DNA from 4 places in the Nocardiopsis mwathae genome. Region 2 is predicted to be linked to each of the others. Evidence: riboswitches for the same ligand, from Rfam matches in the RefSeq annotation. Region 2 holds a riboswitch; each other region holds the start of a gene.
What was found. Region 2 has a riboswitch for cobalamin ahead of metE (5-methyltetrahydropteroyltriglutamate--homocysteine S-methyltransferase). Riboswitches for the same ligand answer to the same signal wherever they lie in the genome.
Positions count from the first base shown of each region.

Region 1: it holds a riboswitch for cobalamin, as region 2 does, so the genes downstream of both, HNR23_RS23960 (ABC transporter substrate-binding protein) here and metE (5-methyltetrahydropteroyltriglutamate--homocysteine S-methyltransferase) in region 2, are expected to answer to the same signal.
Region 3: it holds a riboswitch for cobalamin, as region 2 does, so the genes downstream of both, HNR23_RS14555 (putative cobaltochelatase) here and metE (5-methyltetrahydropteroyltriglutamate--homocysteine S-methyltransferase) in region 2, are expected to answer to the same signal.
Region 4: it holds a riboswitch for cobalamin, as region 2 does, so the genes downstream of both, HNR23_RS04365 (energy-coupling factor ABC transporter permease) here and metE (5-methyltetrahydropteroyltriglutamate--homocysteine S-methyltransferase) in region 2, are expected to answer to the same signal.

Region 1 covers NZ_JACHDS010000001.1:5,455,932-5,463,637, reverse strand. Annotated here, with positions in the region: gene HNR23_RS23970 (ABC transporter ATP-binding protein) at 1-802, shown strand, start outside; gene HNR23_RS23965 (methyltransferase domain-containing protein) at 835-1,554, shown strand; cobalamin riboswitch at 1,681-1,870, shown strand; gene HNR23_RS23960 (ABC transporter substrate-binding protein) at 2,059-3,237, shown strand; gene HNR23_RS23955 (FecCD family ABC transporter permease) at 3,218-4,357, shown strand; gene HNR23_RS23950 (ABC transporter ATP-binding protein) at 4,350-5,120, shown strand; gene HNR23_RS23945 (TIM barrel protein) at 5,117-7,003, shown strand; gene HNR23_RS23940 (thermonuclease family protein) at 7,017-7,706, opposite strand, start outside.
Region 2 covers NZ_JACHDS010000001.1:1,344,486-1,352,191, forward strand. Annotated here, with positions in the region: gene HNR23_RS05410 (DUF6461 domain-containing protein) at 1-533, opposite strand, end outside; gene HNR23_RS05415 (polysaccharide deacetylase family protein) at 896-2,434, opposite strand; cobalamin riboswitch at 2,829-3,014, shown strand; gene metE (5-methyltetrahydropteroyltriglutamate--homocysteine S-methyltransferase) at 3,213-5,495, shown strand; gene HNR23_RS05425 (DUF3558 domain-containing protein) at 5,622-6,704, opposite strand; gene HNR23_RS05430 (hypothetical protein) at 7,266-7,433, shown strand; gene HNR23_RS05435 (coiled-coil domain-containing protein) at 7,453-7,706, opposite strand, start outside.
Region 3 covers NZ_JACHDS010000001.1:3,378,119-3,385,824, forward strand. Annotated here, with positions in the region: gene HNR23_RS14555 (putative cobaltochelatase) at 1-1,243, opposite strand, end outside; cobalamin riboswitch at 1,300-1,429, opposite strand; gene HNR23_RS14560 (LLM class F420-dependent oxidoreductase) at 1,616-2,635, shown strand; gene HNR23_RS14565 (DUF6504 family protein) at 2,663-2,932, opposite strand; gene HNR23_RS14570 (protein kinase domain-containing protein) at 3,256-5,499, shown strand; gene HNR23_RS14575 (quinone oxidoreductase family protein) at 5,594-6,562, shown strand; gene HNR23_RS14580 (SPFH domain-containing protein) at 6,570-7,670, opposite strand.
Region 4 covers NZ_JACHDS010000001.1:1,095,785-1,103,490, forward strand. Annotated here, with positions in the region: gene cbiQ (cobalt ECF transporter T component CbiQ) at 1-90, opposite strand, end outside; gene HNR23_RS04360 (energy-coupling factor ABC transporter substrate-binding protein) at 103-594, opposite strand; gene HNR23_RS04365 (energy-coupling factor ABC transporter permease) at 598-1,317, opposite strand; cobalamin riboswitch at 1,350-1,565, opposite strand; gene cobC (Rv2231c family pyridoxal phosphate-dependent protein CobC) at 1,771-2,826, shown strand; gene cobT (nicotinate-nucleotide--dimethylbenzimidazole phosphoribosyltransferase) at 3,010-5,391, shown strand; gene cobA (uroporphyrinogen-III C-methyltransferase) at 5,838-7,118, shown strand; gene HNR23_RS04385 (GTPase) at 7,151-7,706, shown strand, end outside.

The DNA.
Region 1 (7,706 bases), 4.1 Mb from region 2:
ACCGGCCACACAGCCCGCCTCCCCTCCGGTGACCTCGGAGAACGGGCACGGTGGGCCGACAGGTTCAGCGGAACGCTCGATCGAACTATCCGGGGTGGCCCTGGCACACGGCGACCGCCGGGTGCTACGGGGCGTCACCATGCGGGCCACCCCCGGGCTGACCGCGCTCGTCGGCCCCTCGGGAGCTGGCAAGACCACCACGCTCAGCCTCATCCAGCGCTTCATGGACCCCGACGCCGGAGAGATCCGGCTGAACGGCGCCGACATCCACCGGATGGACCTGTCCAGCCTGCGCAGGCGCATCAGCTACGTGCAGCAGGAGGCCCCGCTGCTCGGCGAGACGATCGGCGACGCGGTGTGCTACGGCGTCGACGACCCCGATGAGCGGCGCATGTGGCAGGTCCTGGACTGGGTCGGCATGGCGGAATGGGTCCGCGAACAGCCCGACGGCCTGGAGACGCCGGTCGGCGAGGGGGCCACCCGCATCTCCGGCGGGCAGCGGCAGCGGCTCGCCGTGGCCCGCGCACTGCTCCAGGACTGCGAAGCCGTCCTGCTGGACGAGGCGACCTCGCAGCTCGACCCGCCCAACGAGCAGCGGCTCGTCGACTCGCTGGTCCGGCACAACCGCGACCGCATCATCATCGCCATCACCCACCGGCCGTCGCTGGCGGTCCACGCCGACCAGGTCGTCATGTTCGACGACGGCGTGGTCGCCACCTCCGGCAGCCACGGGGAACTGCTGGAGGACCCCGCCTACCGCGACCTCATCAGCAGCGCCAACCCCCGGCCCGGAACGCCCTGACCCGCACCACAACCCCTGTCCAAGGAGTGATCATGCTGTCCGACCGGTACAAACAGGCCGTACTGAGCGAGGTCGCCGAGTACATCGACGAGTTGTACTCCGACGAGCGCCCGAAGGAGTTCAAGCTTCTGGGCCTGCGCTGGACCCTGTTGCACGGCGTCTACGACCCGAGCACGGACCCGGCCGCCTGGATGGACGTGAAGAAGACGCCGTACCCCGTCGGGGGGCGGTTCCTCGAAATGGGCTGCGGCGCGGGCATGGCGTCGGTCTACGGCGCCCTGCAGGGCTGTGCCGAGGTCGTCGCCGCCGACATCGCCCCCGAGGCGCTGGAGAACACCCGCGTCAACGCCGAGCGCCACGGGGTCGCCGACCGTGTCCGCACCGTCCAGAGCGACGTGTTCTCCGGGATCGACGCCACCGAGCGCTTCGACGCGATCTACTGGGGGTCGCCGTTCATCGAACCGCCCGACGAGTACGGCCCCGACGAGGCGCACCCCGCCTACTTCGACAACGGGTACGCCAGCCACCGCCGCTTCCTACGCGAGGCCCGCCACTACCTGGCCCCCGGCGGCCGCCTGTTCCTGGGCTTCGGCACCGAGGGCAACTGGGACCTTCTGGAACGCATCGCCGCCGAGTCCGGCCTGCGCACCTCGGTGGTCGCCAGCACCTCGTATGTGGAGGAGGACGAGGACGACGACACCGTCGTCCACGAGTACGGCGCCTGGCTGGTGGAGTTCCTCCCCGCCGACTAGCCGCCTCCGCCCCCGCGACGAGAAGCGCCCCACCGCCCCCGGGTGCCCGCATTCGGGCCCCGGGGGCGGCCTCGCGGCAGAGCCGGTGGTGAGCAGGGAAGACATCTGTGACCTTCCCGTTCGGGACGGGGTTGGTTAGCCTTTGGTCTGTCGACCGATCGCGACGGGATCCAGGAAGCCGGTGGGAGTCCGGCACGGTCCCGCCACTGTGACCGGGGAGCGACCTCCGTCGACGACCACGGCTGGAAGGGGGCCGGAAGGTCGGGGGGAGCGGTGATCCGGGAGTCAGGAGACTGACCTGTCGCGAACACGATCCACGGGGCGCGGACCCCAGGAGGCGTGCAGGGGGCCTGTCGCGTCGGCGGCGGGCCCGTCCGGGGTTCGGCGCGTGGTGCCCGGGGTGTGATCGGCCGTGTCCGGCCGGCCTGCCGCGGGCGGGCGTTCCCGTCCCGGGTGCAGGGTCTTCTGCAGGTCTGCGGCCGCAGATCTGAGAGGACCCCCCGGATGCCCGACCGTGCCGCGCCAGCACGACCCGACTCCCCCCGACCCCGGCAGTACGGACGACCCGACGCGCTTGCCGCCCCCGCCGTCCCGCGCCGCAGAGTGCTGCTGGGCGGTGTGCTGGCCGCGGTCGCCTCCCCCCTCTTCACCGCAGGGTGCGGGCGGGCCGAGCCCACCGGCGGCGCCGACGGGCGCACGGTCACCGACCTCGCGGGCGAGGACGTCGCGCTCTCCGGGCCGGTGGAGCGGGTCGTGACGATCCCCCTGCCCGCCGCGTCCATGGTGGTGGCGGTCAACGGCGGCCCGGACGTGCTGGTCGGCATGAACTCCGCGTCGCGCACCGCCATCGAGGACAGCTACCTCGGCGAGGTCTACCCCGAGCTGCTCGACGTGTCCACGGACGTGGCCGGCGCCGAGTTCGCCCCGAACATCGAGAGCGTCATGGCGCTGGAGCCGGACGTGGTGATCCAGTGGGGCGACCGAGGCCCCGGCCTCGTCGACCCCCTGCGCGACACCGGAATCCCGGTCGCGCAGCTCACCTACGGCACCCAGGAGGACCTGGAGGGCGCCATCACCCTCTACGGGGAGCTGCTCGGTAAGGAGGAGCGCTCCGGGCAGATGGTGGACACGATGCACGAACGGCTGCGGCGGCTCGGGGAGGAGCTGCCCGAACCCGGCGAGCGCCCCTCGGTCCTGTACGTGCGCGGCGCCGACGACAGCCTCGAAGCCGGCGCCGGGGCCTCCTACAACCACTTCGTCATCGACCTCGTCGGCGGCCGCAACCCCGCCGCCGACCTCGACACCGAGTGGGCCACGATCGACGTCGAGCAGCTGCTGGAGTGGGACCCCGACATCCTCCTCGTCGGCAACTTCGGCCCGGCCACACCGGACGCCGTGTACGACGACCCCGCCCTGGCGAGCCTGAGCGCCGTGCGCGAGCGCCGCGTCTACAAGGTGCCGCTGGGCGGCTACCGGTGGGACCCACCCAGCCAGGAGTCCCCGCTGATGTGGTCATGGCTGGCCGGGCTGGTGCACGACAGCGGGGCTCCGGGCCTGCGCCAGGAGGTCGTCGACACCTACGCGTTCCTCTACGGCGCCGAGCCCACCGACGCCCAGCTCGACACCATCCTCAACGCGGAGGCCAACTCCGGATCGCGCGGATATGACGAGTTCGGCCGCTGAGCGCGGCGCCGCCGCGACCGACGAGGACGGCGGGGGCGGACGCGCTCACGACCGGCCCGCGGCCGACGGCACCGGCACGCACGGGGATACGGCTTCGCCGACCGCCGCCCGGCACCGCGGCGTGGTGCTCGGCCTGGTGGTCCTGGTGCTGCTGGTCGGCGTCGTCGCCCTCGGCGTCGGCCGCTACAGCGTCGGCGTCGACCAGGTCGTGCGGATCCTCCTCGGCCAGGTCCTGCCGATCGAGCGCACCTGGTCGGACGCCGAGGCCGCGGCCGTGCTCAACGTGCGCCTCCCCCGCGTGCTGCTGAGCATGCTGGTGGGCGCGGGCCTGGCGGTGTGCGGCGCGGTGCTGCAGGCGGTGTTCGGCAACCCGATCGTCAGCCCGCAGATCCTCGGGGTGTCGTCGGGGGCGTCGTTCGGCGGGGCGCTGGCGATCGTGCTCGGCCTGGGCTCGGCCGCGCTCGTCCTGGGCGCGTTCATGTTCGGCCTGGTCGCGCTGGTCGCCGTGTTCGCCGTCAGCAGGGTCCGCGGGCCTGCCCCGCCCCTGACGATCGTGCTCTCCGGCATCGTCGTGGGCGCGTTCTTCTCCGCCCTGGTCTCCCTGCTGACCTACCTCGCCGACCCCTACAGCGACCTGCCGTCCATCGTCTTCTGGCTACTCGGCAGCCTCGCCGCGGCCGACGCCACCAGGGTCGCCGTCGTCGGTGTCCCGGTGCTGGCCGGCGGGGCGCTGTTCCTGGCGCTGCGGTGGCGGATCAACGTGCTGTCCCTGGGCGACGAGGACGCGGCCACGCTCGGCCTGCGCCCCGGGCGGCTGCGCTGGCTGCTGCTCGCGGCGGTGGCCGCGGTCGTGGCCGGCGCGGTCGCGGTCAGCGGCGTGATCGGGTGGGTCGGGCTGGTCGTGCCGCACCTGGCCCGGCTGTGGGTGGGCTCCGACCACCGGGCGGTCATCCCCGTGTCGCTGCTGCTCGGCGCCGCCTACCTCACCGTGATCGACACCGTGACCCGCAACCTCGGGGTCGCCGAGATCCCGCTGGGTGTGCTGACCGCACTCATCGGCGCGCCCGTGTTCCTGGCCCTCCTGCACGGCAGCCGCCGAAGGATGTGGGCCGATGCTTGACCTGGACCGGCTGGGGTTCGCCTACGACCCCGGCCACTGGCTGTTCCGCGGCGTCTCGCACCGCGTCGCCGAGGGCGAGGTGCTGACCGTGCTCGGCCCGAACGGCCGCGGCAAGACGACGCTGCTGCGCTGCCTCGTCGGGCTCGCCTCCCCCACCGAGGGGGCCGTGGCCGTGCGCGCGGCCGGGGCTACCGGGGCCGTCGGCTTCGTGCCGCAGCAGCACCACACCGCCTTCGCCTACCGGACGCTGGACATGGTGCTGATGGGACGGACCCGACACCTGGGGCCGCTGGCGTCACCCGGCCGGCGCGACCGCGGCCTGGCGCTGGCCGCCATGGAGCGCGTCGGAATCGGGCACCTGGCCGACCGCGACTACCCCACGCTCAGCGGCGGCGAGCGTCAGCTCGTGCTGCTCGCCCGCGCGATCGCGGGCGACGGCCGGGTGCTCGTCCTCGACGAACCGGCCGCAGCACTCGACCTGCGCAACCAGGGCCGTGTGCTGCACCTGCTGCGGGGCCTGGCCGACGAGGGCCGATCCGTCGTCATGACCACCCACCACCCCGACCACGCGCTGGAGGTCGCCGACACCGCGATGCTCATGTTCGGCGGCTCCGACGTGCGGGTCGGCCCCGCCGCGGAGCTGCTCACCGACGCCGCCGTCGGCGAGCTGTACGGCGTGCGCGCGCACAGTCTCGTCCTCGACGCCGGGGGCGTGTCCCGGCGCGTCCTCGTCACCCGGTTCGACCAGGAGGTACACCCGTGACCGCCACCGACCCCCGGCAGCGGCTCGCCTGCACCGTCCGGCCATGGGCGCAGCTCCCCCTCCAGCGCGCGCTGCGCGGCATCCGGACCGCCGGGTACGGCGCCGTCGCGCTGCCCGTCCACGGGGTCCGGGAGGTGATCACCCCCGCCACCCCGCCCGACCGCGCCGCGCGCGTGGGCGCCCTGATCGCGGAGCAGGGGCTCGACCTCGCCCTGCTCAGCCACGCCGCCGACCTGGACCGGGGCGATGATGCGGCGCTGCGCTCGCTGCGCCGCCAGGTCGACCACTGCGCCCGGCTGGGCGTGGGCCTCCTGGTCGACATGGGGTGCGCCGAACCCGAACACGCCGACCGCTACATCCGGCTGATGGTGCGCGGCGCCCCGTATGCCGCCGCGCACGGCGTGACCATCGCCGTCAAGCCGCACGGCGGACTCACCCGGACCGCGGCCGACACCCTGGCGCTGGTCGAACGCGTCGGCCACGAGGCTTTCCGGGCGTGCTGGGACCCGGGCAACGTGCTGCACTACGGCGGCGGCTCCCCCGACGAGGGCCTGGCCGAGCTCGCCCCCTACGTGGTGGCCGTCGGCGCCCGCGACCATCCGGCGCGCCCCGGGCACCGCACCGGGGCGGCCGACGGCAGCATGCCACCCGCCATCACGCCCGGCGACGGCGTGGTCGACTTCGTCGGCCTCTACCGCACCCTGCGCGAACACGGCGGCTTCCGCGGCCCCAGCGCGGTGGAGAGCGTGACCAAGCTCGGCACGGCCGAGCTGCTCGACGCCGAGGCGGCGCGGGCGCGCCGGAACCTCCTCGACGCGCTGGCCGGGACAAGGCCCGCGGCGCCCCCCGCGCGGGAACCCGCGGCGCGGGCGCGGACGTCCTGCTCACGGGTGGCCGGCGCGGCCCGGGAGGACCCCATCGGCACCGCCCGCTGTTTCGACCGGTTCCTCATGGTCGAACTCCCGCTGCCCTGGCCCGCGGGCATGGGCACCCCGGTGTGGGAGACGCCCCGCGTTCCGTCGCCGCTGCGCGCCGCCCTGCGGGCGGCCACGCGCACCACCGAGGAGCAGGGGCTGACCATGAAGACCTTCGCCGCGGCCCCCGACCCGGACTACTCGGCGCCGGGGCGGATACGGGTGCTGCGCTTCGACCGGGAGCCAGGGCCGACCGCCGCGCTGTCCCGGGCCGAGTACAGCGTGCCCGAGGAGCAGGCCGCCGCCCTCATCGGCGCGCTCTTCGCCGACGACCCGGCCGCGCTCGCCCCCTTCGCCCGCTACCGCGACCCGGATGCGCGACGCGACCTGGTCGTGTGCACCCACGCCTCGGTCGACGCGTGCTGCGGCACCCGCGGCTACCCGCTCTACCGGGCGCTGCGGGAGGCGCACGGCGGCGGGGCCGACGGTGTGCGGGTGTGGCGGGTCAGCAGCTTCGGCGGGCACCGGTTCGCCCCCACCCTGGTCGACTTCCCCGAGGGCCGGTACTGGGGCAACCTCACGCCCGAGCGCATGGGCCAGCTGGTGCACCGCACCGGGCACCCGGCCGACCTGCTCGACCTCTACCGCGGCTGGGCGAGCCTGCCACAGGCGTGGGAGCAGGCGGTCGAGCGCGAACTGCTGCGCGCCCACGGCTGGGCGTGGCTCGGCCGGCGCTTGGACCTGCGGCCCTCCGGCCGGGTCGAGGACGGCGGCTCGGTCATGCGGGTCACGGCCCACGACCCCGACTCCGGCCTGCCCTACGGCGAAGCGCTCGTCGAACGCGCGGAGGCACAGCCGGTCCTCCTGGGCTGCGACGGCACCCCGGGCGAGGCCGAGCGCCACACCGTGACCCTCGACCTCCCCGTCTCGGCCCCCGCGCAGCCGACGGCGCAGGGAACGCACAGCTGACCGAGGTGCATGGTCACCCGCGTTTCCAGCGGGCGTTGGCTTCGCCGTCGTGGAAGTCGCAGCGGAGCGTCCCACCGCCGGCATCCTTGGTGGTCATCCCGAGGTGGGCATGTTTGCAGAACTGGCCGGCTGCGTAGTGCTTGCCGGACGGAGCGAGGATGATGCCCTGATCCGCCGGTGTCCCGGTGTCGGATCCTCCGCCCGGCTCGGTCTCCTGGACCGGTCGCGGCTCCGGGGCCGGAGGTGGTGGAGCGCACGCGCTCCACAGGCCGGCGCCCGAATCCTTGGCCTTCTCCTCAGCGTCGCGGAGATCGTCGATGAGGGGGCCGGCCGTCCCGCTCCCGAGCTCGACGTAGCCGTCCTCGATCAGGTCCTGGTTGGCCCACGTGCCGTCCTCTGTCCAGACGTACAGCTCGTTGCGGTCCTGGTCGTCGCTTTCTCCCGCACTGCTGACGAAGGCCGTGTCTCCGCTGCCGAACAGGCTCTCGACCCGGTCGGCCGCCTTGTCGGCATGGCACTCGCCCTTGCCTGGGGGCTCGACTCCGGCCAGGCGTATTTCGACCCGTTTTCCGACTTTCAGCGGACCGTCGTCGGCTTCCAGCGTCGCCCGGACCTCAAGCGCATCGGCTCCGGCGACCTCGGTGACCTCGACCGGCTGCGCCCCCTCGGGGACTCCGGTCGGCAGGGCCAGTGCCTGGACCTC
Region 2 (7,706 bases):
CGGACACCGGTGACGCGGTCGGCGAGCGCCAGCAGGGCGGCCCCCGGGTCGGCCGGTTCGGCGTCGTCGGTCAGCCCGACCGCCTGCATCTGGTCGGCCAGCGCGTCGGGGCGGGTGCCCCGGCGGACCGACGGGGTGGCGGCGTCGAAGAAGGTCTGCAGCACGCCGTCGACGACCCAGCGGAACTCGCAGACCTGATCGATCAGGACGCGTACCGACACCAGCTCGGTCTCGGCGGACAGCTGCCGGTAGCACTCGGGCCGGGTGGCGCGGCACCCGGTGGGCTCCACGATGACCGTCCACCCCTGGACGGACAGGGCGTGCACCGTGAGCGGAGGGGTCCCCTCGGCGCTCAGTCCGGCCTCGACGGCCTCGGCGATCGGTAGGCAGCGCAGGCGCCGCTCCGCCACGCCGAGCCGCCCCAGCGCCTCGGCCTTGGTCAGTCCCCGGACATAGGAGAGGCAGTACGCCTCGGCCAGATCCGGCTGCGTCTCTCGCAGCCAGGCGTAGTCACCTGGACACGCGACGGCCATCGGCCTTTCCCTTCTGCGTTCTTGGGCCTTTTCAAGCGGGGATCTCCCGCCTTGAAGGGGAAGTGCGCCCAATTGACGCTTTCCCCGGGTGAGGGGGGTTAAGCGGGCCACTTCAGGACACCGCTGTGGGATTGGGAGATGACGGCGACGGGTACCTCCCGCGCCGAAACCGCGGAGGCTATCGGGCCGCCGTCGGAATGCCGTGGCGGTAGCGCCACGCTGTCGGCCGACGTCCACGGCCTACCACACTACGCCCGGGTAGCGGGTGGCCGGTACCGGGGGACACGTGTTTCCCATGAGACGCGGCGCGCACCGGCCGTTCGCGGGGCGCGCCGCGTCGGGGGGCGACGGTAGCGCCCCGGTCAGTCCTTGTCGTCCTTCTTGTCGTCCTTCTTGTCCGACTTCTCATCCGACGAAGCGGATGTACCGTCGTCCTTGCCGTCCGTGTCGTCCTTCTTCTCCTCGGGGTGGCCGTTGAAGTAGGACTCGCCCGGCTCGGTGTCGCCGAGCAGCTGGGACACCGTGACCATCCGGTACCCCTTCTCATCCAGCTGCTTGAGGATGGAGGGGACGGCGTCGATGGTCGTGCCGTGGATGTCGTGCATCAGGATGATCGACCCCGGCTTCGCACCCTTGACCGCGCGCTTGGCCACGACGGAGGAGTCGCGGTCCTTCCAGTCGTTGGTGTCGACGCTCCAGATGATCTCCGCGAGCCCCTGCTCCTTGGCGATCTTGGCGACCTTGTCGTCGGTCGCACCGTACGGCGGCCGCATCAGCTCCAGGTCGAACCCGGTCTCGCGCCGGACCAGGTCGTTGACGGTGCTCAGCTCCGCGCGGATTCGCACCTCGGCCTGCCGGGTGAGGTCGGGGTGGTGCACGGTGTGGTTGGCGAGCTCGTGCCCCTCGGCGTACTCGCGCCGCACGGTGGCCGCGTGCTCCCGCACCGGCCCGCCGGTGAGGAAGAAGGTGGCCTTGGCGTCGTACTTCGCCAGGGTGTCGAGAAGTTCGGGGGTGCGCTCGCCCGGACCGTCGTCGAACGTCAGTGCGATGCACTTGGATTCCGGGTCGGAGCAGTCGACATCATCGTCTCGCGTCGCGAACACTCCCGGGACCCCCGCCTTCGACCCGTCCTTGGGGGCCGCCGGCTCCTCCTCGATCCGGTAGTCGGGGGTGACGACGACGGCCGCGGTCTGCGCCTTCCTCCCGAAGTCCGACAGCAGCGGCTCGACGTCCGCCTTCGCGACGACCGCCGAGACCCGGCCGGACTTCACCGGAGCGACCTGGCCCTCGTCGAACTCCACGACGAGGTCCCCATCGGGGTTGAAGCCCATCGAGTCATAGGAGCGCAGGATCGGGTAGAGGTGGGAGGTGTCCACCTTGTCGCCGTCGTTCTCCTTCAGGGCCTTCTTCACCAGCCCGTCCAGGGTCTCCAGCTCCTGCTGCCCTGCCAGCAGTTCGGTGGAGTAGGCGGTGGTCCCGGTCGCCGTGTCGTACCAGTAGGTGGCCCAGGCGGTGCGCTCGCCCTCGTCGTCCTTCTCGTCCTGGGTCAGCCGCACGGCCATGACGTCGTCGCCGGCGACGCTCAGGTTCCACCCGATCTTGATGGACTCGGCCTTGGGGACGGCCCCGAGGAAGTCGTCCCGCTCCCGGTCGGTGATCTCGTCGAGCCGCTTGGCGAGCGGGTCGGCGTTGGGGACCTTGGGGTAGCTCAGCGACGCCGTGACACCGTTCTCCTCGGTCTCCTTCTTCTCCTCGGTGACGTCCGGGACGTTGTCGAGATCGACGACGGTGAGCTCGTCGGCCTCACCGGTGGCCTTGGCGCGCTCGGGCTGATCCGACCGTCGTTCGGCATCGGGCGAGGTACAGGCGCCGAGCGCCAGGGCGGTCGCGAGTGCGACCACGAGCGGGGCGAAGACCCGAGGCAGGCGTGGGGTGCGCCGACCGGCCGCGGTCGGCGCGGGCGAATGGGGCGTGGTGAACGGCGTGTGGGAGCCGCCTGGATCTGTCTGCAAGGGAAGGAACGTCTTTCGCATTTTTGGGGAGTTCTTCAGACCCGAAATCTCGGTCGAGCAGGGGTCCGGATCGCCTTCGCCTGGGGGAGTTCCGGAGGTGGAACCGGGCCCACGCAACGAGCTTAGAACGGCAGAGGGGCCGCCCGCTGTGCTGACAGGCAATAAGAGCGTCAACACCCGCTGACCGGAACGCAAAACCCCAGCAAGAGGGATGATTCGGGCGGATGGTGGCATGTCGGACTCAAGCGCCCGCGGGCGCGTCCCTATACTGGCAGCCGCGGTCGGTACACGCATGGCATCCGCCGGGCGTGTCGTAAGAGGGAACCCGGTGCGAATCCGGGACTGCCCCGCAGCGGTGAGTGGGAACGACAGCCGTCAACAGCACTGGGCCGAAACGCCTGGGAAGCGGCGGCCGGTAGGTCGCGTACCGGACATCCGGTGCGCATGCCCACGAGTCCGAATACCTGCCCTCCGCCCGCGGACGCGCCCGCGTCCGCGGTAGGTCCACGTGCCCCGAGGGAGGGCCGAGGGCGGCGGGCGCCACGCGTGCACCCGTGCTCCCGCGCTGCTCCCCCGAACGGTACGGCCGGACCGCCGACGGCTGTTCGACGAGGGAGAGACAGAGCCAGATGACTATCCGAACCCCGTTCCGCGGCGGTGGTGTCCGATGACGACGACCGTGCTCGGCTACCCCCGCATCGGCCCGGACCGCGAGCTCAAGCGCGCGAGTGAGGCCTACTGGAGGGGACGCACCACCGTCTCCGAACTGGACGCCGTCGCCGCCCGACTGCGCCGCGGCGTCTGGGAGACGCTGCGCGACGCCGGGGTGGCGGAGATCCCCGCCAACACCTTCTCCTACTACGACCACATGCTCGACACCGCGGTCCTCTTCGACCTCGTGCCCGAGCGGTTCCGCACCCCGGCCTTCGCCGGGGAGGGCCGCGAGGCCGAGCTGCGGCGCTACTTCGCCATGGCCCGGGGCGCCGACGACGTCGCCCCCCTGGAGATGACCAAGTGGTTCGACACGAACTACCACTACCTGGTCCCCGAACTCGCCCCCGGCCGGCGGCCGCGCCTGGCCGACCCCGCCAAACCACTCTCGGAGTTCACCCAGGCCAAGGGGCTGGGCATCCGGACGCATCCGGTCATCGTCGGCCCGCTCACCTTCCTGATGCTGGCCAAGCCCGCCGCCGACGCTCCGGAGGGCTGGCGGCCGCTGGACCTGCTCGACGACCTGCTGGGCTGCTACGCCGAACTCCTCGCCCGCCTGGCCGCCGCAGGAGCGCACCAGGTGCAGCTGGACGAGCCGATCCTGGCGACCGACGACGGCCGCGCCGAACCCGTCGCGCTGGAGCGGGCCTACACCCGGCTCGGTGAGCTCACCGACCGTCCGGAGCTCTTCGTCGCCACCTACTTCGGGTCCATCGGAACCGCTGCGCTCGACGTCCTCAAGCGCACCGGCGTGGAGCGTATCGGCCTGGACCTGGTCGCCGGCCCGGAGTCGGTGGACGAGGTCGCCGCCGTCTCCGGTCTGGGCGGCAAGACCCTGGTGGCCGGCGTCGTCGACGGGCGCAACGTCTGGCGCGCCGACCTCCCCAAGGCGCTGTCCACCCTGGGCTCGCTGCTGGGCCTGGCCGACCGCGTCGTCGTCGGCACCTCCTGCTCCCTGCTGCACGTCCCCATCGACCTGGACGCCGAGACCGACCTGGACCCGGTGATCCGCGAGCGCCTGGCCTTCGCCCGGCAGAAGGTGGACGAGGTCGTGCTGCTCGGCCGGGCGCTCTCGGCCGGAGACGGGGGCATCGCCGCCGAGCTGGAACGGGCGCGCACCTCGGCACCGGACACAGCGGCGTTCGTCAACCCCCGGGTGCGTGCCCGCCTGGACGCACTGGGCGACAGCGCCGTCCGCAACGGCCACGACCGCCGCGGTGCGGCCCAGGCCGACGAGCCGCCGCTGCAGACCACCACCATCGGTTCGTTCCCGCAGACCCCTGATGTGCGAAAGGCGCGGGCCGACCACCGCGCCGGGCGCATCGACGACGCGGAGTACACCCGGCGGATGCGCGCCGAGATCGACCGGGTCATCAAGCTGCAGGAGGACATCGGCCTGGACATCCTCGTGCACGGCGAACCCGAGCGCAACGACATGGTGCAGTACTTCGCCGAGCGCCTCGACGGCTTCGTCACCACCCAGAAGGGGTGGGTGCAGTCCTACGGTTCGCGGTGCGTGCGCCCGCCGATCCTCTACGGCGACGTCTCCCGGCCCGAGGCGATGACCGTCGACTGGATCACCTACGCCCAGTCGCGCACCGACAAGCCCGTCAAGGGCATGCTCACCGGACCGGTCACCATGCTCGCCTGGTCGTTCGTCCGCGACGACCAGCCGCTTGGGGACACCGCGCGGCAGGTGGCGCTGGCACTGCGAGACGAGGTGTCGGACCTGGAGCGCGCCGGGATCCGGCACATCCAGGTCGACGAGGCCGCGCTGCGGGAGCTGCTGCCGCTGCGCGCCGAACGGCACGCCGACTACCTGGCCTGGGCGATCGGCTCGTTCCGGCTGGCGACCTCGGGGGTGGGCGACAGCACCCGCATCCACACCCACATGTGCTACTCGGAGTTCGGCCGGATCGTGGGCGCCATCGAACAGCTGGACGCCGATGTCACCAGCGTCGAGGCGGCCCGCTCGCACATGGAGCTCGTGGACGACCTCGCCGAGGCCGGGTACGAACGCGGCATCGGTCCCGGCGTCTACGACATCCACTCGCCGCGGGTGCCCACCGCCGACGAGATCGAGTCGGCGCTGCGCGACGCGCTGCGGGCCGTCGACCCGCGGCGGCTGTGGGTCAACCCGGACTGCGGGCTGAAGACGCGGCGCTACGAGGAGGTCGAACCGGCGCTGCGCAACATGGTGGAGGCGGCCCGCCGCGTTCGCGCCGACCTCGTCGGCTGACCCGGCGGCACCAGGCGGAGCAACGTAGGGAAACGTAGGGAAACGAAAACGTAGGGAAACGAAAAGGGGGGGTGTGCGGGCGGAGACCGCCGGCACACCCCCTCCTCACGCGGACGGGACCGGCGGCTAGGCGCCGATCGGGGTCAGCGACTGCTTGCCCAGGTCCAGCATCATGTCCTCCACGTCGGAGAACTTCAGCGGGGCCGGGACGCTCTCATCGGCGCCCAGGCCGGGCGACATCTGGAACTTGACCTCGGTGTTGATGTTGCCCTCGCGGACCAGCAGGGTGGCCACCGAGTAGTTGGAGTTGGTCAGCTTCTCCGTGGAGAAGACCAGCTTGGCCTCGTCGCCGAGCTTGACGTCCTGCTCCTCGTGGACCTCGCGCTCGGTGTAGCGGTTGTTCTCGTCGGTGACGAACTTGACGGCCGACTTGAAGTCGTCCTTGGCGCCCTCGACCGAGTCGGAGCCGGCGTAGGGGGTCTTGTACTCCAGGGAGAACGAGCCCCAGGTGTCGCCCTCGCCGTCCACCCGCCAGCGGCAGCTGGAGCGGTTGTCGCTGAGGTTCTTGCTGCCGTCCGAGATGGCGTACTCGCTGAGCTTGTCCTCGGTGTAGGTCTGGCAGGCGTCCTCAGGCAGGTCGTAGGGCGGCTCGCCCTTGTCGGCCTTGGGCTCGTCGCCGCCGTCGGAGTCCGCGTCCGCGTCGGGCTTGTCGGCCTCGCTCTGCTCGGCCTGCTGGGGTGCGGCGGCCGAGGTGTCGCCGCTGGGTCGCAGCACCACGATGAACACGGCGATCACCAGGATCAGGATGACCGCGCCGCCGCCGATGACCACCCACATGCCGGCGCTGCTCTTCTTCTGCGGCGGCGGGTAGTCGCCCGGCCCGCCGGGCATGCCCGGGCCGCCGTAGGGCGGCTGCCCCGGCGGAGGGGCGTACATGTTCTGGTCGTGCGGCGGCTGGTACCCGGGTCCCCCCGGCTGCGGCCCCCCTTGCTGGGCCGCACCGTAGGGGTAGCCCGGCTGTCCGCCGGGGTTCTGGCCGCCGTAGGGCGCCTGGTAGGGGCCGCTCGCGTACTGCTGGCCGGGGTGGGGGCCACCCTGCTCGGGCCCGGGCTGCCCATAGGGCCCGCCGTACGGCGGCTGCCCCCCGGAGCCGCCTTCGCCATCCTGCGGGAATTGCGGAGGCTGTGGATAGGGTCCGTTGTCGCTCATGACTCCCCTCGCGCCAGCTGCGTATGTGAACTGTCCGTCAGACGCGCGTCGGCGCGTTGCCGGTTCCATCGTGAATGGTCGGGATGACCGGTGGATCCGTATCGCTGATCCGCGTGCGGCGCGCAGCACACAGGATGGGACGCACCCGTCCGTGGCCACGGCTCGACTCCGGGCGGAAGCGATGGCTCGCCGCCTACCCTTCGCACCCGGCGGGTGGCCGCGTGTGCGTCAGGGGGCAGGACTCGGCAATCCTAGCTTCCGGAATCGTCCGAGGTTCCGGGGTCCCGGGGGAACGTCATGGATCGTCACTGTTTTGTGGCGGGAATGTGGGGATCGGGACCGGTTGTGGGGTTCTGTGCGCCGCCGCGGAGCGATGGATTCGCCGCCCGCGGGGTCAAGGGTGGCGACTCTACTGGGAAAACGGGACGAATCCGGCGGGATCGTTGTCGGATCGCAACCGCCCCGGCCGCCGGTTCCCCCGACCCCGGCGCGCCGCCGCGGGCCGGGGGATACGGTGGGTGTCCCCGGTTATCCGCGGCGTCCGCCCAGGGCGGGCCAGTGATGAGAAGGGCAGCAGAGGTGTCGTCGTCCTCCCCGCAGCGTCCCGACCACCGTCCCCGCCACGGCTTCGTCGCCTGGGCCGTGTTCATCCTCGCCATCGGTGCCGCGCTGGCCCTCATGGGAGGGTGTATGACCGTGCTCTACGCACCCCTGGTCACCGGGGGGTGAGGCGGCGGGGCGCGCCCGCTCAGAACATCGAGATGTGCACGTGGTCGAAGTGGTTCTCGGTGATACTGCCCCGGTCGGCCATGTCGCGCCAGCCCTCGCCCGCGCGCCGGACGTCCCAGATCTTCTGCCGGTAGATGATGTACATGATGCCCAGCCGCTCGGCGTTGTCCTGGGCGAACTTCGAGATCTCGTAGCCGCGGTCGATGTTCTCCTGCGTGGGCATCCGGCCCTCGTTGTTCACCATGAAGTCGCACGCCCGGCCCTTGGGGTGCT
Region 3 (7,706 bases), 2.0 Mb from region 2:
TGTCGCCGGTGGGGTGTTCCGTTCCCGCAGGGGGATCCGGGGGAGACGAAGGCGGGGCTTCCTCCTGCGGTTCCTGGCGCGGGGCGTCGTCGGGCGCGGGGGCCTCGGCGCCGTTCCGCTGCCCCCGGTCCACCTCGGCGTCCCCCGGACCGGGGTCGGCGCCGCCGTCGTCGGGACGCCCCGGGTCCTCGTCCGGGGCGTCCTCACCGGCTTTTGGGTCCGCATCACCCGCCTGGTCGAGCGCATCCTGCAGGCGGTCCTCGTCGAGGTCCGGGGCGTCGAAGGGGTCGCGGCGGCGCCGGTGCGGCAGGGCCAGGCGGGCGGCGTCGCGGACGTCGTCGGAGGTGACCTCGATGTGGTCGCGCCAGGCGGCCAGGGCCATGGCCGCGCGGGCGGTGACGATGTCCGCCCGCAGCCCGTCGACCTCGAACGCCGCGCACACGGCGGTGACCTGGCGCAGCGCGGCGTCGGAGAGGACGACCCCGGGCAGCCGCTTGCGTGCGGCGCGGATGTGCGCGGCGAGTTCGGCGTCCTCGCCGGAGTATCCGGCGGCGAAGGCTCCGGGGTCGGTCTCGAAGGCGAGGCGGCGGCGCACCACCTCGGCCCGCTCGGCCGGGTCGCGGGTGGCGGCGACCTCGACCGTGAGGCCGAAGCGGTCCAGCAGCTGCGGGCGCAGCTCGCCCTCCTCCGGGTTCATGGTGCCGACCAGAAGGAACCGTGCGGCGTGCGCGACCGACACGCCCTCGCGCTCGACGTGCGAGGTACCCATCGCCGCCGCGTCCAGGAGGAGGTCGACGAGGTGGTCGTGGAGCAGATTGACCTCGTCGACATAGAGGACGCCGCGGTGTGCGGCGGCGAGCAGGCCGGGTTCGAAGGCTTTGACACCCTCGGTGAGCGCGCGCTCGATGTCCAAGGAGCCCACCAGGCGGTCCTCACTCGCGCCGACCGGCAGCTCCACGAGGCGTGCGGCGCGCTCGGCGGGGACGGCGCCGTGGGGGTGGGGCCCGTCGGGGCACCGGGGGTCCGCGGCGGCGGGGTCGCAGGAGAACCGGCAGCCGTCGACGATGTCGAGGTCGGGCAGGAGCGCGGCGAGGGCGCGCACGACGGTGGATTTCGCGGTGCCCTTCTCACCTCGGACCAGCACACCGCCGACCGCCGGGGAGACGGCGTTGATCAGCAGCGCCAGTTTCAGGTCGTCCATGCCGACGACCGCGCTGAAGGGGTAGCGAGCCGGAGCGCTCACGCGGGTCAGTCCTTCCTCGGGAGTCCACGCCCATAGGGGTCGGTCGCGGCGCCGTGCAGTCTCCTGGCTCCCAGATCGCCGCGTCCCCGCCGCCTTCCCACCGGTGTCGTCCGGCAGTGGCTACGGTCGCGGGTCCGCTCCCTGGTCACAGTGGCGGGACCGCCCCGGATTCGCACCGGGTTCCTGCGTGCGGCGGCGGACCCCGGTAGGGCCGCACCGCCGACGTCGGCACCGCCCACCAGAATGGCACACGCCCGCCGGAGGACACTCCCGCGTCGGCTTTTCGGGCCGACCGGCCTATCCGGATGCTGAAACCGGTTCTAGCATGCGGTCCAGGCACCCGCTTCCCGCCGAGCGACCGATGGAGCGCACATGGCCACGGACCTGAAGCTGGGACTCGCGGTGGGGTACTGGGGTGCCCGCCCCGACGACGCCACCGCGACCGTACGGGCCGCCGAGGCCCTCGGGTACGACTCGGTGTGGACCGCCGAAGCCTACGGATCCGACGCCTTCACCCCGCTGGCCTGGTACGGAGCCCGGACCGAACGGATCGGCCTGGGCACCGGGATCGTGCAGCTCTCGGCGCGCACCCCGGTCGCCACCGCCATGCACGCGCTCACCCTCGACCACCTGTCCGGTGGGCGCCTGCGGCTCGGCATCGGGGTGTCCGGCCCGCAGGTGGTGGAGGGCTGGTACGGGCAGCCGTTCCCCCGCCCGCTGCAGCGGACCCGCGAGTACCTGGACATCATGCGCCGGGTCTGGCGCCGCGAGGCACCGGTCACCGCGCCGGGACCGCACTACCCGCTCCCCTATCCGGGCGGGACCGGGCTGGGCAAGCCGCTGAAGCCGATCACCCACCCGCTGCGCCCGCACATCCCCGTCTACCTGGGTGCCGAGGGACCGAAGAACGTCGCGCTGGCCGCCGAGATCGCCGACGGCTGGACCCCCCTCTTCTACCACCCGCGGATCAGCCCCGACGTGTACGCCGACGCGCTCGCCGGCGCCCCCGACGGCTTCGACATCGCCTGCACGGTCGCGGTGATCCCGCACGAGGACACCGCCGCGGCGCTGCGCGCGGCCAAGGCGCCGATCGCCTTCTACATCGGCGGCATGGGCGCCCGGGATGAGAACTTCCACCTCAACGTGTTCGTGCGCATGGGCTTCGCCGAGGCAGCCCACCGGGTGCAGGAGCTCTTCCTGGCCGGGCGCCGTGAGGAGGCGGTCGATGCCGTCCCCGACGACCTGGCCGACGGCCTCTCCCTGGTCGGCCCGCTTCCGCGCATCGCCGAACGCCTCGGGGCCTGGCGCGACAGCCCCGTCACCACCCTCCTCGCCGCCGGCGTCCGCGACGAACCCACTCTCCGCGCCTTCCGCGACCTGGTCCTGGGGTGACCGAGCCGGGATCGGCCCTCGACGACCTCAGTCCCACACGCGGGCCAGTAGCCATTCGCCGGTGGTGGAGTCGTGGCGGAGTTCGTAGACGCCCGGGGCGCGGTCCGCGCCGGCTTCGACGCGCCAGAACGTGCGCTGGGGCAGGCGGTCGTGGGCGGCGGGGGTCCAGTCGGTACGCAGGGTGACCCAGTGGTCGATGATCCGTCGGACCGTGTAGATCCGCCCGTCCCAGGTGAAGCGCTGCGGGCGGCCCTCCCGATCGACCACCGAGATCCGAACACCGTAGACACGTGCCACCGGGCCACTCCCCTCATCGCGTGCGCGCCCGCGTCCGCGGCGCGCGAAGGCCGTCGACCCGCGGGGAAGAGCAGGTTCACGTTCGAACAGGTGTTCTAATCATAGCCGGATGGGCCGCCGCCCGGAAGCGCAAAGTGTGTTCGCGTGTCCGCAACGTGTTCGGGAATCATGGCGAGACGTACGTGTCCGCACGTGCCTGGCACGTGCGGCATCCCCTGCACCCGGTACGAGGTCACCCGGCGACCGCACCCGCGCGGTGTCCGGCCGTCGTCGGTACGCTGTGAGGCGCGAACCCCCGTGAGCCACAAAGGAAAACCACAACTGTGACGTCGAACGAGCACGAGCGCGCCAAACCCCTCCGAACCGGCGACCCCCACGAGCTCGGGGACTACCGCATCGTGGGACGACTCGGCCGCGGCGGCATGGGCACCGTCTACCTCGCCAAGGACGCCTCCGACCGCTTCGTCGCGGTCAAGCTCATCCACCCCGACCTCACCGACGACGAGGACTTCCGCCGCCGCTTCGCCCGCGAGGTCCGGTCCGCACGGCGGGTCGCGCGCTTCTCCACCGCCGGGGTCATCGACGCGGAACTGGACAGCGACCCGCTCTACATCGTCTCCGAGTACGTCCCGGGCCCCAACCTGTCCGAGGCGATCAACGCCGAGGGGCCGATGCAGGGCGGAACCCTGGAGAGCCTGGCCATGGGGGTGGCGGCCGCGCTCACCGCGATCCACGGCGCAGGGGTGATCCACCGCGACCTCAAGCCCGCCAACGTCCTGCTGTCGAGCGTGGGGCCGAAGGTGATCGACTTCGGCATCGCTCGCGCCATGGACGACGACGGCTCGGTCACCCGTTCCAGCCAGCTCATGGGCACCCCCGCCTACCTCGCGCCCGAGCTCGTCATGGGCGGGGAGATCACCCCGGCCTCCGACATCTTCTCCTGGGGCTGTCTGATCGCCTTCGCCGGAACCGGCACGACCCCCTTCGACGCCCAGAGCGTCCCGGCCGTGCTGCATCTCATCAGCTCGGCGCCGCCGAACCTGGACGGCCTCGATCCGAGCCTGGACGAGCTGGTGCGCCGGGCGCTCGACAAGGACCCGAAGAACCGGCCCACCGCCCAGCAGCTGCTCAACCGCCTGGTCGGGCAGGAGAACCCCACCGAGTCCGTCGTGGACCGGACCGTGGAGCGCTCGTGGACTCCGCCGTCCACACCGCGGTCGGACGCCGCAGCGGCGGCGGGCTTGGCGGGGGCCGCCGCCGGTGCGGCCGCGGGCACGGCGGCGGAATCCGCCCCGACCGCGGCGATGCGCGAGGCCGGTGCGGCCACTCCCACGGACGCGGTGAACCCGGCCGACCAGACCACCCACGCCATGCCGCCCGAGGCCGACCGGCAGCCCTCCGCCTATCCGTCGGCGCCGCACCCCTCCGCCCAGGACCGGGTCCCCTCCGGCCCGCAGCAGCCCTCCTACGGCCCGCCGCCGTCCGGAGCACCGGTCACGGGCCCGCCGCCCGGCCCGGCGTTCGGAGCGCCCCCGCCCTACGGCCCGCCCTCGGGGCCGCAGCAGTCCCCCTACGGCGGCCCGCCGCAGCCGGGCGGGCAGCCGCCGATGGGCGCCGCCCCGCAGCCGGGGGCCTTTCCGTACCCCGGCGCTCCGTCTCCGCCCTACGGCCAGCCGTCCCACACCCCGATGGCGCCCGGCGGACCCGGTGCGCACGGCGGCCCGGGCCGACCGCCGTCGGGGCCCGACCCGGCGGCCGCCCCCGCGCCCGGGGGCGGGCGGAAGAAGCTGATGATGATCGGCGGGGGCGTCGGCGCGGTGGTCCTGCTGCTGGCCTCCGGCATCGTCGGGTCCTACCTGTTGAGCGGCCCGGAGTTCCCGTCGGGGACCAACATCTACACCGACGAGTTCGCCGATCCGAACTCCGGCTGGTCGGCCGATGACTCCGACGACCCCTTCGACGCACGCGAACACAACCGCGGTTACACCGACGACGGCCGCTACGCGCTGCGCGCCACCCGCGACGACACGGTCACCCGGGCCGGATCCGCCTTCGAGGGCGACTACCCCGAGCAGCTCGCCGTCAGCGTCGACACCACGGTGCAGAGCGGTCCCGACTACGGGGAGATGGAGGTGTACTGCTTCTTCAACAAGGACGACGAGACCCGCTATTCGGTGACCGTTCGCTTCGACGGCAGCGAGGCCCGGATCCGCCGGGTCGGCGGCGAGTCGGGCATCTCCACACTCGAACAGGTCACCGACGGCGTCCCCGGGTATCAGGCCCCTGAGGCCGACCGGGAGGACGAGGACAAGCCGGTCAACACCCTGCAGGTGACCTGCGAGCGCCAGGAGGAGGAGAGCGGGGGCTCGACCGAGCGGAGCATCGCGGTCGGCCTGTGGGTCAACGGCTCGCACGTGATGAACGCCGTGGACGACAACCCGGTGCAGAACGGCGTCGCCGGCCTCGGCGTCACCCGCGAGGGCGGGGGCAGCGGCGGGGATGCCATCGTGTACTTCGACGACTTCAGGATGAGCAAGCTGGACCCCGAAGGGGACAACGGGGGCTGAGGGGGCCGGGGCGGGTCCGTGCGCGGTCGAGCGCGGGACACCCACCGCCCCGCCCGCACACCCGAGGGACCGACACCGCGGAGGAGCCGTGAGCATGCGCGCCATCGTCATCGAGGAGCCCGGCGGGCCGGAGGTCCTGCGACCGTGCGAGGTGGACGACCCGCGGCCCGGGCCCGGGCAGGTGGTGGTCGACGTCGAGGCCGCCGGCGTCAACTTCATCGACATCTACCAGCGCACCGGTGTCTACCCCGTCCCCCTGCCCTACACCCCGGGCCTGGAGGGTGCGGGCACGGTCACCGCCGTCGGCGCGGGCGTGGCCGACCTGGCGGAGGGGCAGCGCGTCGCCTGGGTGTCGGCGCCCGGGGGCTACGCGCGGCGCGCGGCCGTCCCCGCCGAGCGGGTCGTCCCGGTCCCCGACGGTGTGTCCACCGAGCGGGCCGCCGCGGTGATGCTGCAGGGACTGACCGCGCACTACCTCACGCACGCGACCTACCCGGTCCGCCCGGGCGACGACGTGCTGGTGCACGCCGCTGCCGGAGGCACCGGCCTGCTGCTGGTGCAGCTGGCCAAGGCACGCGGCGCCCGCGTCATCGGCACGGTGTCCACCGCGGCCAAGGAGAAGCAGGCGCGTGCGGCCGGGGCCGACGACATCATCCGCTACACCGAGGTGGGCGACGTGGCGGCCGCCGTGCGCGGGCTGACCGGCGGCGCGGGCGTGGCCGCGGTGTTCGACGGCGTGGGGGCCGACACCTTCGACGCCAGCCTGGCCTCGCTGCGGCGGCGCGGCGTGCTGGCGCTGTTCGGCCAGTCCAGCGGGGTGGTGCCGCCGGTGGACCCGCAGCGCCTGAACAGCGCCGGGTCGGTCTTCCTGACCCGGCCGAACCTCGCCGACCACATCGCCGACCGCGCCGAGCTGCTGCAGCGCACCACCGACGTCCTGGGGCTCGTGGACGCCGGAGAGCTGCGCGTGGAGATCGGCGGCCGCTATCCGCTCGCGGACGCCGCCCGGGCCCATGAGGACCTGGCCGCCCGCCGCACCACCGGCAAGCTGCTGCTGGTCTGAGCGGCGCCTACTCGTTGTCGTCGCGCTGGGACGGCAGCGGCCCGGGGCCGGCCGCGGCGGCCGCCTCCTTGCGCGCGTTGGCGACCGCCGCCGCGGCGCTCTCCGCCGCCTCGACCGCGGCCTGGGCGGCCGCGGGCCGGGGGCGCTGCTCGCCCTCGGTGATCCGGCGCGGTTCTCCCTCGCCTTCCTCCACCTCGTCGGTCGCGGTGCTCGGGGCCGCGGCGGGGCGTACGCCCTCCCCGGCCTCGCCGGCGAAGGCCTTGGTGACGTTCTGCACCGCCTGGGTCAGCTCGCCGGGGATCACCCAGAACGTGTTCCCCTCTCCGCTGGCCAGGTGCGGCAGGGTCTCCAGGTACTTGTAGGCCAGCAGCTTGGAGTCGGCGTCGTTGGCGTGCACGGCCTGGAAGACGCGCTCGACCGCCTGGGCCTCACCGTCGGCGCGCAGGATCCGGGCCTGCTGGTCTCCCTGGGCCTCCAGGATGGCCTGCTGCCGGGCGCCCTCGGCGGTCAGGATGCGGGACTGCCGCTCACCTTCGGCGTGCAGGATCACCGCGCGCTTGTCGCGCTCGGCCCGCATCTGCTTCTCCATCGCCTCCTTGATCGTCGGCGGCGGGTCGATGGCCTTGATCTCGACGCGGTTGGCGCGGATGCCCCACTTGCCGGTGGCGTCGTCGAGGACGCCGCGCAGCCGCGAGTTGATGGTCTCGCGCGAGGTCAGGGTCTGCTCAAGGTCCATGCCGCCGATGACGTTGCGCAGCGTGGTGATGGTCAGCTGGTCGATGGCCTGCAGGTAGTTGGCGACCTCGTAGGCGGCGGCGCGGGGATCGGTGATCTGGTAGTAGAGGACCGTGTCGATGTTGACCACGAGGTTGTCCTCGGTGATCACCGGCTGCGGCCGCGAGGAGAACACCTGTTCGCGCAGGTCGTACTTGGTGTTGACGCGGTCGACGCCCGGGATGATGAAGTTCAGGCCGGGCTGGAGTGTGCGCAGGAAGCGCCCGAACCGCTCGATGTTGTAGGCGCGCGCCTGCGGCACGATGCGCACCGTGGACACGACCAAGAGGACGGCGATGGCCGCGAGGACGATGAACAGGATGTCGAGCCCCATTGTGATCTCCTGCCTGCCGAAGGATCCGGGTGTGGG
Region 4 (7,706 bases), 250 kb from region 2:
CAGCAGCAGCCCGCCGAAAAGGGTGCCCTTGACGGCGGGGTGCACGTCCCGCCAGGGGCTGCGGTAGGCGGCGGCGTCGATGGCCAGCATCGCGGGCGCCGCTCAGTCGCGGGCGGGGGCGGTGCCGTCCGGGGCGTCCCCGTGCGGGGACGCGTCCGTGGCGTCGGGGTCCCGGGGAGCCCCGGTGGTCCCGGCGGCCGAGGCGGCTGCCGACGGTGCCGGGGCCTGTTCCCGGCGCATACGGGAGCGCGTGTGCACGACACCGAAGTAGTAGCCGATGATGCCCGCGCCGATCGCGGCCTGCACCGCGAAGATGCCCGACTCGACCTCGGCCGAGGGGGCCTCGAACAAGGGGTCGAGCCACGGCTCGTAGGCCGGTGCGATCTCCTCGACGGCCTCCTCGCCCTGTTCGTCGGCGCCGGGGAAGGGTTCGTCGAGGTGGTCGCCCGCGCCGGTCACCAGTGGAAGCGCCGCGATCACCGCGATGACGGCCACCATGGCCCAGGTGATCCACGCCCGGGGGCGCGGGCCGCCGTCCCGGCGGGGGTCGGTGCCCTGGTCCGGCCGGGGCTGCTGCGGCTGTGCCGGTGTCATCGTTCAGGCCTTCTTTCGCTCGGTCGGGGCACCGGCGGTCGCCGCGGAGCGCAGCACGCCGAGTCGCAGCAGCTCGCTGCGGCTGGCACTGATGAGCAGCCGCACGATGACCACGGTCATCAGGCCCTCGATGACCGCGAGCGGGATCTGGGTGACGGAGAAGATGGTGCCGAACTTGATGAACGCGCCCAGGACGCCGGCCTGGGCGTCGGGGAAGGCCAGTGCCAGCTGCAGGCTCGTCACCGAGTAGGTGGCCAGGCTGGCCAGGCAGGCCGCGAAGAACACCGACAGCCCCAGCGAGGTGTTCTCGGTGAGTGCCCGGGTGAGCCCGCGTACCAGCCGGAACACACCGTAGGCGACCCACGGGCCGACGATGGCGAGCGAGAAGACGTTGGCGCCGAGCGTGGTCAGCCCGCCGTGGGCGAGGAGTAACGCCTGGAAGAGCAGGGTGATCGTGCCGAGTGCGGCCATGACGGGTGGTCGGAAGAGGACCGCGCCGAGACCCGTCCCGGCCGGGTGCGAGCTGCTGCCCGTGACGGACGGGATCTTCAGGGCGGACAGCACGAAGCAGAAGGCGCCGGCGGCGCCGAGGAGCAGCTTGGACTCGGGGTTGGTGCGGATCGTCGTCGTCAGCGCGCGGACGCCGTGGATGACGAACGGCGCTGAGACCGCGGTCCAGGCCACGGCGTGGACGGGCGGGAGGAAACCTTCGGCGATATGCATCTGTAGGGGACCAATCTCCAACACCTCGTGGACGGTCGTCGTATGCCGTGGCCGGTCTCCTGGCTGCGGGTCGACGCCCGTCGCCGGCCTTCCCAGGAGAGCGTCCGCGTACGGATGCCCTCCCAGTGGCCGTCACCGCCCGCTCCGCCGGAGGCAGGGGACGGGGCCCCGGGCTTCCCGTTCACAGTGGCGAGGGCCGCGCCGGTTTCGCACCGGACTTCCCGAACACCACGGCTCCCTGAAGGTAATGCCCTGGTCGTGCGCTTTGCAATAGCCAAAGATTCGCAATAGGTGCAGATGGGGCGACCGAAATCCCGACCCGGTGCGCGCTTCGGCCGCTCCGCAACGGTGCGGCCGGGCCGAGGGGGCGGGAAGCGCGGGTGTAGGGTGCGCTGTCGTCCGGTGCGGCGCGGGAACGGGAATTCGGCGAGGTGGTTTCTGGTGCGGGACACGGTGGGACGGTCTGCGGGCGCAGGCGCGCCCCCGTCGACCGCGGCCGAGGCGGACCTGCGGCACCACGGCGACGCCGAGACCGGCCCCGGGCTGCTCGACTTCGCGGTCAACGTGCGGACCGGGACGCCCCCGCCGTGGCTGGCCGAGCGGATCCGCGCGTCCGTCGCCGACCTGGCGGCCTACCCCGACCCCTCCGCGGCGCGCCGCGCCGTGGCCCGGCGCCACCGGCGCGATCCGGCCGAGGTGCTGCTCACCGCCGGGGCGGCCGAGGCGTTCGTGCTGCTCGCGCGGGTGCTCAGGCCGCGCCGTGCGGTCGTGGTGCACCCCCAGTTCACCGAGCCCGAGGCGGCCCTGCGCGCGGCCGGCCACCGGGTCGAGAGGGTCGTCCTCGCGCCCGACTTCACCCTCGACCCGCAGCGCGTCCCCGAGGACGCCGATCTGGTCATGGTCGGCAACCCCACCAACCCCACCTCGGTCCTGCACCCGGCCGCCGCCCTGGAGCGCCTGGCCCGCCCCCGGCGGGTCCTCGTCGTCGACGAGGCGTTCGCCGACTGCGTGCCGGGCGAACCCGAATCGCTGGCCGCGCGCGCCGGGGTCCCCGGCCTCGCCGTGGTCCGCAGCCTCACCAAGACCTGGGGCCTGGCCGGGCTCCGAGCCGGGTACCTGCTCGCCGACCCCGGGCTCGTCGCCCGGCTGGCCGAGGCGCAGCCGCTGTGGTCGGTGTCGACCCCCGCCCTCGTGGCGGCCGAGGCCTGCAGCACCCCGGAGGCGGTGGCCGAGGCCGACGCGTGGGCGGAGCGGCTGGCGGCCGACCGGGCCGCGCTCGCCGCGGACCTGGCCGCCCTGGGCCTGCACGTCACCCCGAACGCCGCGGCGTCGTTCCTCCTGGTCAGGGCGGAGAAGGGCGAGGAACTGCGGGCCGGGTTGCGAAACCGCGGCATCGCACTGCGGCGCGGCGACACTTTCCCCGGTCTCGGGCCGAACTGGTTGCGCGTCGCCGTCCGCGAGCGGGATACCGCTCTGCGGATGACCCGGGTTCTGGCACAGTTGCTGTAGCCGAGTCGGAGGTGAAAAGCGTCGTGTGTCCGGGTGCCCGCCGCCGGGCGGGCGTACGGCGGCGCACGGGTGCGCCCGGGGGATCACGTCAGGTCTCGGCGTCGGTGACAAGGGGGAGAACATGCCGAAGAGAGACGCGACCTGCCGGGGCGGTGCCGCGGCCGGTACCGCCGGAGGAGCACCATGACCGGTGACGAGAAGCGCCGCTACCCCGCGCGCCGGGGGGCGAGGGACAGCAGGTCGGCCGCGGACGCGCGCAACTCCGCCGGCCGTCCCACTCGCGGATCGGCCGCCCGCGGACTGCTCGACGACCTGCCGGAGGCGGGCCGGGGCGCAGGTGCCCCCGCGGCCGGGACCGCGGCCACCGCGCCGCGGCGCAACCCGTTCCACACCCCGGCGAAGCCCGCGGCGGCGCCGCGCACGCCCGCGTCCGAACCCGCGCCCCGACCGGAGGCCGACCGCGCGGGCGGGGCGGCCGGGAGCGCCGCACCGGCGCCACCGGCGGAGGCGGTGCCGTCGCCGGTGCCCGCTGCGGACCCGGACACGGGGGACGCCGCCCCGCCCTACCGGCCCCCGGCCCGGCGCGACAAGACCCAGCAGCACACCGGACAGGAACAGGAAACGGAATCCCCTTTGGAACCGAACGTCATCCCGTTGCGGGGAGGCGGCCCCGACCGCGCCCCCGCGACCACCGTCGACCCTCCGGGGGGCGATACGGACGATCGCGCGCAGCACGCCGAGCCGGCGCCGGTGCACGAGCCGCCGTTCGCGCCGCGGTACGAGCCCGCGGAGTCGGCTCCGTCCGAACCGCCGCCGGCCGTCCCCGCACCACCCGACCTGCACACCTATGCCGAGCAGGACCGCGACGCCATCTATCGGGCGATGCGCGAGCGCCGCGACGTGCGGATGGGCTTCCGGGCCGACCCCGTACCCGACGAGGTGCTCACGCGGGTCCTCGGCGCGGCCCACATGGCGCCGTCGGTCGGCTTCTCCCAACCGTGGGACTTCCTCATCGTCGAGGACGAGGCCGTCCGCGCGAGCGTCCAGGACCTCGCCCAGTCGCAGCGCGAGGAGTACGCCCGCGCGCTTCCGGCCGCCCGCGCCCGCGCGTTCTCCGGGCTCAAGGTCGAGGCGATCCTGGACACCCCGCTCAACATCGTCGTCACCGTCGACGCGACGCGCGGCGGACGGCACACCCTCGGGCGCCACGCGCAGCCGCAGACCGCCGCGTACTCCACGGCGCTGGCCGTGCAGAACCTGTGGCTGGCGGCGCGTGCCGAGGGCCTCGGGGTGGGCTGGGTGAGCTTCTTCGACGAGCGCGATCTCGCCGCCGTCCTCGATCTCCCCCCGCACCTGCAGGTGGTGGCCTACCTGTGCGTGGGCTATGTGGAGGACTTCCCCACCGAGCCGGAGCTCGCCCTGGGCGGGTGGGCGCAGCGCCGCCCGCTGTCCTGGGCCGTGCACCGCGACCACTACGGGCGCCGCGGCCTGCCCGGTGAAGAGCCGACGAGTCTGCTGGAGGAGACCATCGCAGCCATCGGCCCCCTCGACCCGCGCGCCGTGGCCGAGGCGGAGGACCGGCACTCGCGCATGACGATGCCGCCGGGTGCGCTCGGCGACCTGCAGGAGGTCGCGGTTCGGCTGGCCGGGCTGTCCGGGGAGTGCCCGCCGCCGATCCCCGAGCCGGCCGCCGTCGCGATCTTCGCCGGCGACCACGGCGTGCACGCCCAGGGGGTGACCTCCTGGCCGCAGGAGGTCACCGCGCAGATGGTGCAGAACTTCCTGTCCGGGGGCGCCGTGGCCAACGCCTTCGCCGCGCAGGTGGGTGCCGAGGTGACCGTGGTGGACGTGGGTGTCGTCGGCGACCTGCCCGCGGTCCCCGGCCTGCTGCCGCGCAAGATCGCGCGCGGCACGGCCGACATCAGCCGGGCCCCGGCGATGACGCGCACCCAGGCCGAGTACGCCATCGAGGCGGGCATCGAGGTCGCCCGCGACCTCGCCTCGGCGGGCAACCGGTGCCTGATCACCGGGGACATGGGCATCGCCAACACGACGCCCTCGGCCGCCCTGATCGCCGCGTTCACCGGTGCCGACCCGGCCGAGGTGACCGGGCGGGGCACCGGGGTGGACGACGCCGTGCACGAGCACAAGGTCGAGGTGGTCCGCCGGGCACTGGCGGTCAACGCGGTCGACCCGGAGGACCCCGTGGGCGTGCTCGCGGCCGTGGGCGGCCTGGAGCACGCCGCCCTGGCCGGGTTCATCCTCGGCGCGGCCGCCCTGCGGGTTCCGGTGCTGCTCGACGGGGTGATCGCCGGTGCGGCGTCGCTCGCGGCGGCCGCCATCGCCCCGGAGGCGACCAACGCGTGCTTCGCCGGGCACCGCTCCGCGGAGCCCGGGCACACGGTGGCGCTGGACCACCTCGGGCTGCGGCCGCTGGTCGACCTGGAGATGCGGCTGGGCGAGGGCTCCGGCGCGCTGCTCGCGCTGCCGCTGCTGCAGGCCGCGGCGCGCGCCCTTCGCGACGTCGCGACCTTCGACTCCGCCGGGGTCTCCGAGCGGGGGTGAGGCTTGGAGCGGGGGCGTGGCACGGCCGCTCCCGGTTCCGTGTTGCGTGCGGGAACCACTGCGCCGCAGTGGTTCCCGCACACGGCGTCAGGGCGGCCGGGACCGCGGCCGATCGCTCGGCCCCGGTTTCGGACAAGTGGCAGTGGGTGGGAAATCACGGCCGATTCTGCGGTTTATGCAGGACTTCGGCGTGCATTATGTGCGGGAGCGCGGGCGAAACCCCGGTTTGACACGGTATTTTTTGGGGCATTGACGCACTCCGCCTCAGCGTCGAGCACGGGTGCGGGAACGAGCAGCGTGAACACGTGCCGGAGCAGGGGCGTGGGGCACCGGGAGACGGTCGCGGCGAAGGCGGATCGGCCGGTCCCGGGCACGACGTGGCCCGCGTTCGGACGCGGTCACAGATCTGGAGGTCAGCCCAGGTGACGTATCTTCTCGGCCTGCGTATGAACGGGCGCGACGTGCTGGTCGTCGGAGGCGGCCGCGTCGCCCAGCGCCGGGTCCCCGTCCTGCTGGAGTCAGGGGCGAAGGTGACCGTGATCGCGCCCGAGGCCACGGCGGCCCTGGAGGACCTCGCCTCGGCCGGCCGCATCACCTGGCACCGGCGCGGCTTCGAACCGGGCGATGTGCGCGACGGCCGCCTCGGCGAGTTCTGGCTCGTCCACGCCGCGACCGACGCCCCCGAGGTCAACGCCGCGGTCGCCGAGGAGGCCGAGGCGGCCCGGCTATGGTGTGTGCGCGCCGACGACCGGCACGCCGCCACCGCTTGGACCCCCGCCAGCGGCAATGTGGGCGACGTGACCGTGGGTGTCGTCGCCAACGGCGACCCGCGAAGAGCGGCCGGGCTGCGCGACGCCATCACCGACGGCCTGTCCGACGGCACCCTGGACGCGCGCCGCGGCCGCGAACCACTGCGCGGTGTCGCCCTGGTCGGCGGCGGCCCCGGCGACCCCGGCCTGATCACGGTCCGCGGCAGCCAACTGCTGTCCCAGGCCGACGTCGTGGTGGTCGACCGGCTCGCGCCCATGTCCCTGCTCGACCGGCTGCCCGCCGAGGTCGAGATCGTCGACGCCAGCAAGATCCCCTACGGCCGCTCCATGAAGCAGGAGGAGATCAACCGGGTCCTCGTCGACCGGGCGCTGGCGGGGCGCTTCGTCGTGCGGCTCAAGGGCGGCGACTCCTTCCTGTTCGGGCGGGGCGGCGAGGAGGCGGCGGCCTGCGCCGCCGCCGGTGTCCCGGTCACCGTCGTGCCGGGCGTGACCAGTGCCCTGGCCGCCCCCGCCGGCGCCGGCATCCCCGCCACCCACCGCGGCGTCGCCCAAGACCTGCACATCGTCTCCGCCCACGTCGTCCCGGGCGACCGGCGCTCCACCGTCGACTGGGCCGGGCTGGCGCGGGCCGGCGGGACCCTCGTGGTACTCATGGGGGTGGAACGCGTCGGCGCCATCGCCGCCGCCCTGATCGAGCACGGGCGCGCGGCCGACACCCCCGTCGCCGTGGTGCAGGACGGCACCCTGCCCACGCAGCGGACGATCGTCGCCACCCTCGGTACGGTCGCGCGGGCCGTCGCGGACGCCGGGGTGCGCCCCCCGGCCGTCATCGTCATCGGAGAAGTGGTGGATGCGGCCCGCGAACTTGACATACTGCACGAGGGGCCGGGTGAGCCGCCGGTGAGGACGAACGGCCCCGGCGGCGACGAATCCCCCGAGGGGAACCGGATCAGGTGACCGCGAAGAGCAAGGAGAAGGGCGGAAGCGCTATGCCCCGGCCGCCTGCCGCGCCGGAATCGACAGGGCCAGGTGAAGCGAGGGCGGAGTCGGCCGCCGCCCCCGGGCGGAGCGCACCCGCCCGGCACGAAGGCGCCCGGCCCGCCATCCCCTCCTCCAAGGCCAAGCACCGGGGCGGGGTCGCCGACGACAGCAGGTTCGAACGCGTCCTGGAAGGGCTGCGCGACCGAGTGCGCGCCATTACCTTCGCCGAGGGCCTGCCCGGCGCCACCGAGGGCGTGACGGCCCGCGCCGACGTGCTGCACCAGCTCGACGACTACGTGCTGCCGCGCGTACGCCGCCCCGACACCCCCCTGCTCATCGCGGTCGCGGGGTCCACCGGCGCCGGAAAGTCCACCCTCGTCAACAGCCTCGTCGGGGAGCAGGTCACCACCACCGGGGTGCGCCGCCCGACCACCAACAGCCCCGTTCTGGCCTGCAACCCGGCCGACGTCGACTGGTTCAACGAGGCCTCCTTCCTACCCACGCTGCCGCGCGTGCGCCAGGAGGGGCTGGCCATGCCGGGCAAGGACGGCATGCTGGTGCTGG